3 regions of the Moritella sp. 24 genome follow, and region 2 is predicted to be linked to each of the others. Evidence: riboswitches for the same ligand, from Rfam matches in the RefSeq annotation. Region 2 holds a riboswitch; each other region holds the start of a gene.
What was found. A riboswitch is a leader RNA that binds a small molecule or an ion and turns the genes downstream of it on or off. The one in region 2 is predicted to bind thiamine pyrophosphate.

Region 1 (3,286 bases), 1.6 Mb from region 2:
ATTATGCGCTGTTGTAGTTGTGCACATTCAGCATCAAATGGACGTGGTGTTGCAGAAGTTGGCACTTGTAACTGTGCTGTGCTTGCTGGAGCCCCCTGCATAATATAAATTTGGTGGGCTAAGCGGATCGCTTCTTGTGGTTCGTGAGTGATGAGCACAACGGTCTTATCTTTTAATAATTCGCAGGCAAGATCTTGTAATCGATAACGAGTGACGGCGTCTAATGCAGAGAAAGGTTCGTCCATTAATACCACGGGTTTGTCTTGCATTAATGTCCTTGCGAGTGCCACTCGCTGACGCATCCCACCCGAGAGTTGCTGAGGTAAACTGTCCGCATTATCAGCAAGACCGACTTTACTGAGTAAGTCGAGCGCTTTTTTTGTGTCACCTGCTGATGCCTCATCTCCGAATTTACTGCTAAGCTTGACGTTTTCGAGTACGGATAGCCAAGGTAATAGCAAGTCCTGCTGTGCCATGTAGGCTATATGCTGGGTCAAATCGAGCTGGGGTGATGGCTTTGATTTGGATTTCAAATCTGAGTCAATTGTTAGCGCTGAATAAACAGATATATCACCCGACCATTCCGTTTTTTGATTTAACAGTCCTGCCAAATGGCGTAGTAACGTTGTTTTACCACAACCGCTGCGCCCTAAAATGCAGGTCCATTGCCCTGCAAGCATTGTTATATTCAGCCCTTGTAATACAGGTGCTGTACTATCGCTGTATCGTAGGCGGCCATTACTAATTGAGATGTTCATGGCTTGGGTATGACTGATAGGGTCATTTTCGACCTGTATCGCTTTTGATGCGAGGTTAGACATTTTTGTGACCAGCGAAGAAGTGATGAACGGGACCATGACCGCTGCCTATCTCTAATTCATCGGCATGGGCGATAGCCTTAGAGATGTATTGTTTACCGAGTTTTACGGCTTGAAGTAGTTCATGTCCTTGCGCTAAATAAGAGGCTATTGCAGAAGAAAGCGTACAGCCAGTACCGTGCGTGTTGTTGGTATTGATGCGTTTTGCTGTTAACTGTTCGACATGATGAGGAAAGATAAGTAGATCGTTACTGTTTGTATCTTGTTCTAAGTGACCGCCTTTAAGTAGCACAGATTTGACATCAAGCTGGCATAACGCACTGATCATGTTTTGCATTTGGTGCTCATCAGTCGGAATATCAGAGCCAATCAATGCTGCCCCTTCAGGTAGATTCGGGGTGATTAAATCGGCAAGTGGGAATAGTTCTGACTTGAGTGTGCTGATCGCTGACTCTTTAAGTAAAAGGTCACCGCTGGTAGCTACCATTACGGGGTCGACGACTAAGAATTCAGGGTTATATTGCTTGATTTTATCAGCCACGACTTTGATTATTTCGCTGTCAGCTAACATGCCTACTTTAACGGCCACAATATTTAGATCGCTAAATACGGCATCAAGTTGTTTTTCGATATGTTCAAGTGGGATAGGGAAGATTGCGGAAACGCCGAGGGTATTTTGTGCGGTAATCGCGGTTATTACTGAACAAGCGTAGCTACCTGTTGCTGACATGGCTTTGATATCAGCTTGGATACCAGCACCACCACCACTATCAGAACCTGCAATCGTTAGTACGATAGGGGTCGATTGGTTTTGTGTTTTTGAGAGACTGTTTTCTGATGAAAAATCAGTTGATGTGTTTGTGATAGCCTTTAGCATAAATATCCCTAGAGCAGACGCACAGGAACTTTATCTAGCTAAGGATTTAGAGACGTAGAAAGTCAAATCATGAGAAGCGAGACTGATAGTTCCCTACGTCAGTGTTAACTGAATCAGGTTCAACGGGTCTCGCAATTTGCGATCTCAGCCTTTAGGCCCCCCGACTATGTAAGTGGTAATAGTAACAAGTTTTGCTAAAAGCGCAATAGACGCTCAAAAATTTCAATATTGGCGAAAATTAGCTTATTTACAATTAAGTACGCTATATGCTTTAGTAAAACCTTTTAGATCCATCTCTGATGTTTCCCAGCCTTTATGCCATTTCATTGCGAATGTTATTTTGTTATCAGATTTCATTGCACTAATTAATGTTTTGTATTCTTTGCCATAGGTTGAAATGAGGTAGTTGCGGCTTCGGCTAATGATTTCGATACTTGTGCCTGTCGAATATTGTGCATTGGTAAAGCTAATTATCTCTCCATTTTCACGTTTTACTTTGACTTGTGCTGGAAAAGTAAAGCTATCAAACCCTGCATATTCGTTATACGGTGCGCTAATCGCAAAGGTTTTACAGCTGATATGGTGATTGTAACCATCATAACGCAGGTGTGTGTATTCTTTTGTTTTATCAAACGGATCTGGCTGTAGATATTCAGCATAAAATTTGCCCGCAATTAAATCTGCTGCCGCGTATGTTTTACCTATGAATAGAAAAGAAAGAATCATAACAGTAATCAAATTTTTCATTAATGCACTCAGTAACTAAATTGATTGGGGTATTACCTTAAGGTAATTTGGGTAGTGTGACGACTATATATGAAAGGTGAGAATACTAATATTTCGTATCGCATTTAATTGTTTAATATGAAATATTTTATGGTTATATTTTAAGACTAATTGATAAGATTCTCTTGATAAGAGAGGTCAGTAATATCCGTATCACTGGCCTCTCGTCTACTATTTAGCGTCTACTATTTTCCTTTTGCTGATACTCCACTTGAGCAGGGGTCCAAAGGGTTTTCATATAATCAATAACAGCATTGATCTCTATTGGACTTAACGTCTCGCCAAAAGCGGGCATCGTCAGGCGTTTTGTTTTGTTAAAGGGATCCCGCCAACCTGTTTTTATCATTCGCTGTAACATGGCATCACTGTGTCGCCAAGTATGACCATCTTGGTTATGGGGTGGCGCTGGTAGTTCACCAAGGCTATTTGGTACTTTCCAACTTAGAGCGCCCTCGGCATTTTGACCATGACAAACACTGCAATTTTGTTGATATACCTTCAAGCCAATATTATGAGGCAAACGTTCAGTGGTATTGTTAGTTGATACTGCGTAACTTTTGGTTGTAAACGCAATGATCATGATAAAAACACTGGTGATTGTGAATGTTTTATTTCCCATCGATAACGTCCCAGTCTTGTGCTTTATCTGCACTTTTCATCAGTTTTCCGTTTTGTGTTCCAGCATAAATGATGCCCGAATCCGTGATGTGTAACGCACTGAACGTTGATTTTAGTACTGATATTTGGGTCCAATTTTGTCCGCCATCCTTAGTCAGAAAAATAGACTTATCTGTTGCCGCATAGA
Region 2 (3,286 bases):
CTAACGTATAGAAAGGCGCTTCATGACAAATATCGAGCTGCTTTTCAACATTCTCTTTAATCATGTGCATTGGGATATGACCAGGGCCTTCGATAATAACTTGTACATCTTGTTCCCAAGCAACTTTTGTTAACTCGCCTAAAGTTTGTAATTCTGCAAATTGTGCTTCATCGTTTGCATCTGCAGCAGAGCCAGGACGCATGCCATCACCTAAAGACAGTGATACGTCGTAAGCTTTACAAATCACACAAATTTCTTCGAAATGGTCATAAGCAAAATTTTCTTTATGATGTGTTAAGCACCATTTTGCCATGATCGAACCGCCTCGAGACACGATCCCTGTAAGACGTTTTGCCGTCATTGGTACATAACGGAGTAAGACACCCGCATGGATCGTGAAGTAATCAACACCCTGCTCGGCTTGTTCGATCAACGTATCACGGAATACTTCCCAAGTAAGATCCTCAGCGATCCCATTTACCTTCTCTAAGGCTTGATAGATCGGAACTGTGCCGATCGGAACTGGTGAATTACGCAGGATCCACTCACGTGTTTCATGAATATTACGGCCTGTGGATAAGTCCATCACCGTGTCTGCACCCCAGCGCGTAGCCCATACGAGCTTCTCTACCTCTTCTTCGATCGATGATGTCACCGATGAATTACCAATATTGGCATTCACTTTCACTAAAAAATTACGACCGATGATCATCGGCTCAGATTCAGGGTGATTAATATTGGCAGGGATGATCGCGCGACCACGAGCCACTTCATCACGAACAAATTCAGGGGTAATAAGATCCGGAATACTGGCTCCAAAATCGTTACCAGCATGTTGTTTTAATAACAGCTCATTTCGGATCAATTCACGCCCTTGATTTTCACGGATCGCGATGTATTCCATTTCTGGCGTTATGATCCCTTTACGTGCGTAATGCATCTGAGTGACGTTCTGGCCATCGATAGCTTTAAGCGGCTTTGGTAGGTGTTCAAAGCGAATATGGTCGATACCGTCGTCCGCAAGGCGCTGTTGAGCAAAATGCGACGTTACAATCTCTAACGCTTCAATATCGTTACGCTCTTCGATCCATTGTTGTCTTAACTTAGGTAATCCTTGATGAACGTTGATTTCAATTGCCGGATCGGTATAAGGACCCGATGTATCATAAACAGGAATCGATTCATTCTGTTCATAAACAGGTTCGTCTTTACTGCCTGCAACTAGCGTCTCATCAAGATTGATTTTTCGCATCGCGACTTGAATATCTTCACGGCTGCCTGTGAGGTGAATTTTCTCTGAATTAGGAAACGGTTCACAACTGAGGTTGTTAATGAATTCTTGGGCATTTTCACGGTTTTCACGACGTGTCGGCTTTTTCGTATTGTTGGTATTGTTGGTATTGTTGGTTTTATTGGTATTGGTATTGGTATTCGCAGTAGACATAGCACTCATTCCTTTCTAATAAGATGATTGCTTGTCGTTGAGTATGGAGAGTGGTGATTCAGATATATTGATCGTTTACGTCAGGTAAGTAAGCCTATTTATCCTTATGGCTAACTAACGATGACACCAATAATATTCGTATTAATCACTCTTGTTTCCTTACGCAGGTATTAGCCTGATCAGGTTCCACGGATCCCATATTAAAATGGTCTCAGCCCTAAAGCACTCCGACAAGATGTGGCAAATTATAGACTGGTATGGCGTTAAAAAACAAGCAAAAAAAAGGCGCCCTATAAAAGGGCGCCTTTACTATCTAATAACTATAAACAAGTGAATCAGTGGGTCTGTCATCACTTGCATACAACTTTAATTGCCTTCAGCAAATCAATTAAAGGTTATTTAATAGGTTAGCTAAGTTCTGTTCAGCTTCATCAGTTGTGATTTCTGGCATAACTTCTTCTACCTTACCAGCACGCATTTTAGCGCGATCTTGGTGGTAAGAGAAACCAGTACCTGCAGGAATCAGACGACCAACGATAACGTTTTCTTTCAGACCGCGAAGGTCATCAATCTTACCATGAACAGCTGCGTCTGTTAGAACACGAGTTGTTTCTTGGAAAGATGCAGCTGAGATGAATGACTCAGTTGCAAGAGACGCTTTAGTAATACCCATAAGGATATGCTGGAACACGGCTGGTTGCTTGCCTTCAGCTTCTAGCTGACGGTTAGCGATTTTCAGACGTGATACTTCAGCTTGTTCACCTTGTAGGAAGTTACTGTCACCAGCAGAGATAACGTTAGCTTTACGTAGCATTTGACGAACGATAGTTTCAATGTGCTTATCGTTAATCTTAACACCTTGCAGACGGTATACTTCTTGAACTTCGTTTGCGATATAGTTCGCAACATGGCTAATGCCACGTAGACGTAGAATATCGTGAGCTGATTCAGGGCCATCGGCGATAACTTCACCAATTGCAACTTTCTCACCTTCAAACACGTTCAAGTGACGCCATTTAGGGATCATCTCTTCGTAAGCTTCAGCACCATCAGTAGGTGTGATAACTAGACGACGTTTACCTTTAGTTTCTTTACCGAAACTAATAGTACCCGAGATTTCCGCTAAGATAGCAGCATCTTTAGGCTGACGCGCTTCAAACAGATCCGCTACGCGTGGTAGACCACCCGTAATATCACGTGTTTTCGAGCTTTCTTGAGGAATACGCGCTAACGCTTCACCAATAGTAACCAACGCACCATCTTCTAAGTTAACAATTGCGTTTGCAGGTAAGAAGTATTGTGCAACAACTTCTGTACCAGGAATGAATAAATCATTACCTGCTGCATCAACAAGTTTAACCATTGGACGCATATCTTTACCAGCTGCAACACGTGCTGCTGCATCGATAATTACAGTGCTAGATAGACCTGTTAGATCATCAGTTTGCTTAGTAACCGTAATACCTTCAATTAAGTCAACAAACTTAATTTGACCAGCCACCTCTGTGATGATTGGGTGAGTATGCGGGTCCCAGTTAGCAAGGATGCTACCAGACTCGATAGCTGCGCCATCTTTAAAGTCAACAACAGAACCGTAAGGAAGCTTATGGCTTTCTTTAGTACGGCCGTTTTCATCAATAATCGTAATTTCTGATGAACGTGAAGTAATTACCAGTTTGCCTTCTGCGTTCTCAACGAATTTCTCGTTGTGGAACTTAATAGTACCCGTGTTTTTCACTTGGATATTATTTTCTGCAGATGCTCTCGATGCCGCACCACCAATGTGGAATGTACGCATCGTTAACTGTGTACCAGGTTCACCAATTGATTGTGCTGCAACAA
Region 3 (3,286 bases), 370 kb from region 2:
ATTCACTCGGAATGGAATCTAATGTTTGCAATAAAATACGGGTGGCTAACGGTACATTAAAAAACAGGTGCGCGAGTAAAATACCGGTTAATCCATAAATGTAATGACCTGCATCGAGACCAACAAAACTAAGCAGTTGGTTTACCCAACCATTTTTACCATGTACAGCCACAATGCCAAAGATCGCGATAATAATTGGCAAGACTAACGACAAGTTAAATAGCTTAATGATGAATTGTTTACCAATAAACTCTCTGCGGGAAAATGCACGTGCAAGAGGGATGGCTAAGCCAATACTCAATACCGTGGATAATGCAGCCTGATAAAAACTAAAGCGGATAACATGCTGAGTGTAAGAATCAGCAAGTACACTGCTAAAGTCTAACTCTGCTTGTGAAAAGTTAAGGAGGGCGGTAAAGCTACCGCCTACAAGAATTAAAATGATGCTGATGGCGAGCAAAGCGCTACACCACCAGTATTTATGTGAATTGGAAATCATATCAATTTGCTAATTACTGAGTAACAGCATTACGCCATTCTTTAACCCAAGATTTGCGTGATTCAGCCACTTCTTCAGGTGTGAATTCAAGGGTTTTTGCTGGGGTGATTAATTTATCGAATTCACTTGGTAGTGCTGCCGCTTGTTTTGCTGGTAGCATCCAGTTACCTGTTGCGATCACATCTTGGAATGCTGGCGTTAGTACAAATGCCATAAATTGATCTGCAAGTTTCGGATTTGCTGCATCTTTCAAACGAGCTACAACTTCTGTTTGTTGGTAGTGACCTTCACTAAACTCTGCTGCTTTATATTTGAATTCTTTCTCTGCAACCATGTGGTAAGCCGGTGATGTGGTATAGCTTAATACCATATCCGCTTCGCCCTTTAAGAACATGCCGTATGCTTGGCTCCAACCTTTTGTGATCGTCACTGTTTTATCTGCAATTTGTTGCCATGCTTGTGGTGCTTTATCACCGTAAACGGCTTTAACCCATAACATGAGCCCTAGACCAGGTGTGCTGGTACGTGGATCTTGATAGATAATGTTGAGATCTTTACGCTCAACCAGTTCAGCCAAACTCGCTGGTGGATTTGCTAGTTTTTCACTGTCGTAGATAAATGCAAAGTGGCCATAATCGAATGGAATAAAGTATTTATTTGTCCATGCATTTGGCAATGATAGTACGCTGGTATCTTGCTGGTGCGGTGCAAGCAGTTTAGTTTTTTCTGCTTCAGCCATTAGGTTGTTGTCTAGACCTAATAATATATCAGCCTTGGTGTACTTACCTTCTAGTTTTACGCGGTTAAGAATACTCACACCATCTTCAAGCGCAACTAAATTAAGTTCGCAATTACACTCCGCCTCAAATGCTGTTTTTACTTTTGGACCCGGTCCCCAATCTGACGCAAATGAATCATAGGTATACACATTTAATACAGGCTTATCGGCTGCGTTAGCCAGTGGTGTTGTTAGTGCGGGTAATAGCAGGGCAGTACAAAGAGTTAATTTTTTGATAGTGTGCTTCACGGTTACTCCTAGAATGTGAAGCATAGAACTTATGACTCAGTTGGTCGAATCTCATTCCTATGCCAGCATTATCTGGTTCAAGTTATTACGGGTGTTATCTCAGCCACGCTGACTCTTCAATGAAAAGTCTGGTAGCACCCCGATGAGTGAGCGCACATTGTATTTTTATTTGTTCTAAAGTGCTAGTTAATTATTAGGGCGAAAATAGCTATGTTGATCGCATTATTACTCTTCAATAGCCCGAGTTAATAAATGATGACTATACTAATAAAAAGAGACGAATTAGTCATAGATTCGAATCATTTATAAACTATAGCAACAAGAGGGATATTGATGTGCTAAAAGCTAACTTGGAACGACGCAGTTATCATCGAATGTTAATCGATTCGCCAGTTCAAATAACCGATGAACAACAAAATGTAACTGCTATCTGCCGTGATTTAAGTGCCAGTGGGATGTCTTTAGATATATCTGATAGTTATTTCTCTTTGAATGACAATGTCAGTATCTTTTTACCTACAGGGGATACGCGAGTACCACCTTTGCAGGCTGAAGCAAAAGTCACGCGCATTGAACACAGTAGCGATGTTTATCAAATAGGTGTCGAATTTATTAATTTCACATAATGAAAATTATTGATATTAGAATACTAAAAAGGCCGATAGTGAATATATCATCTATCGGCCTTTTTGCGATTAACACCAATCGAAATGAAATTGACGGCGTTAATCTAGAGGGAATTAAGCGCTGATTTTAGCCGCGATTAAATCACCCATCTGTGATGTGTTTTGTACTGGTTTAGCATTTGTATCGCTGTGTAGATCGCCAGTCGCATAGCCTTCTTCTAATACAAATGAAACTGCTTGTTCAATTGCTTGTGCAGCTTCTTCTTGTTTTAGAGAATAACGTAGCATCATTGCAGCAGATAAGATCTGAGCAATTGGGTTAGCGATGCCTTTACCTGCGATATCTGGTGCAGAACCGCCCGCTGGTTCGTATAAACCAAAATCAGAATCATTCATACTTGCTGACGGTAGCATGCCCATAGAACCCGTGATCATTGCACATTCATCAGAGATAATATCGCCGAATAAGTTGCCGCACAGTAGCACGTCAAATTGCGATGGGTCTTTGATTAACTGCATTGCAGCATTATCTACATAGATATGTTCTAGTTCAACTTCAGGGTAATCCTGTGCTACTTCAAGTACCACTTTACGCCATAATACTGATGTTGCTAGTACATTTGCTTTATCAACAGATGTTACTTTATTACCGCGTAGTTTTGCTGCTTCAAAGGCGATGCGAGCAATACGATCAACTTCCGCACGGCTATATAACATCGTATCAAAACCTGTTTCATCAGCGCCTTCGCCTTTAGTACCTTTTGGTTGACCAAAGTAGATGCCACCTGTTAACTCACGTACTACAACTACGTCAAAGCCGTTATTTGAGATATCTGCGCGTAGTGGTGAGAATTTCTCTAGGCCTGCGTAAATTTTTGCTGGACGTAGATTACAGAATAATTTGAAGTGACCACGTAATGGTAATAATGCGCCACGTTCAGGTTGTTCTTGTGGTGGAAGTCCTTCCCATTTTGGACCACCGACAGAGCCGAATAAGATCGCATCTGAGTTTTCACACGCTGTTAGTGTGCTTGCTGGTAATGGTGTGCCGTGGTTATCAATCGCAATACCACCAACATCATTAAAGTCATAGGTTAGTTCTAAATTAAACTTACTTTGCACAGCAGCAAGTAC

Region 1: another riboswitch for thiamine pyrophosphate. It lies ahead of thiD (bifunctional hydroxymethylpyrimidine kinase/phosphomethylpyrimidine kinase); the one in region 2 lies ahead of thiC (phosphomethylpyrimidine synthase ThiC).
Region 3: another riboswitch for thiamine pyrophosphate. It lies ahead of thiB (thiamine ABC transporter substrate binding subunit); the one in region 2 lies ahead of thiC (phosphomethylpyrimidine synthase ThiC).

Annotation. Positions count from the first base shown of each region.
Region 1 is NZ_CP056123.1:1,841,487-1,844,772, forward strand. Features, by position in the region: gene HWV00_RS08310 (ABC transporter ATP-binding protein) at 1-821, opposite strand, end outside; gene thiD (bifunctional hydroxymethylpyrimidine kinase/phosphomethylpyrimidine kinase) at 814-1,695, opposite strand; TPP riboswitch at 1,769-1,868, opposite strand; gene HWV00_RS08320 (hypothetical protein) at 1,939-2,442, opposite strand; gene HWV00_RS08325 (cytochrome c) at 2,657-3,100, opposite strand; gene HWV00_RS08330 (hypothetical protein) at 3,090-3,286, opposite strand, start outside.
Region 2 is NZ_CP056123.1:279,476-282,761, reverse strand. Features, by position in the region: gene thiC (phosphomethylpyrimidine synthase ThiC) at 1-1,444, opposite strand, end outside; TPP riboswitch at 1,583-1,684, opposite strand; gene rpoC (DNA-directed RNA polymerase subunit beta') at 1,833-3,286, opposite strand, start outside.
Region 3 is NZ_CP056123.1:653,831-657,116, forward strand. Features, by position in the region: gene thiP (thiamine/thiamine pyrophosphate ABC transporter permease) at 1-499, opposite strand, end outside; gene thiB (thiamine ABC transporter substrate binding subunit) at 513-1,526, opposite strand; TPP riboswitch at 1,565-1,678, opposite strand; gene HWV00_RS03060 (PilZ domain-containing protein) at 1,862-2,152, shown strand; gene leuB (3-isopropylmalate dehydrogenase) at 2,267-3,286, opposite strand, start outside.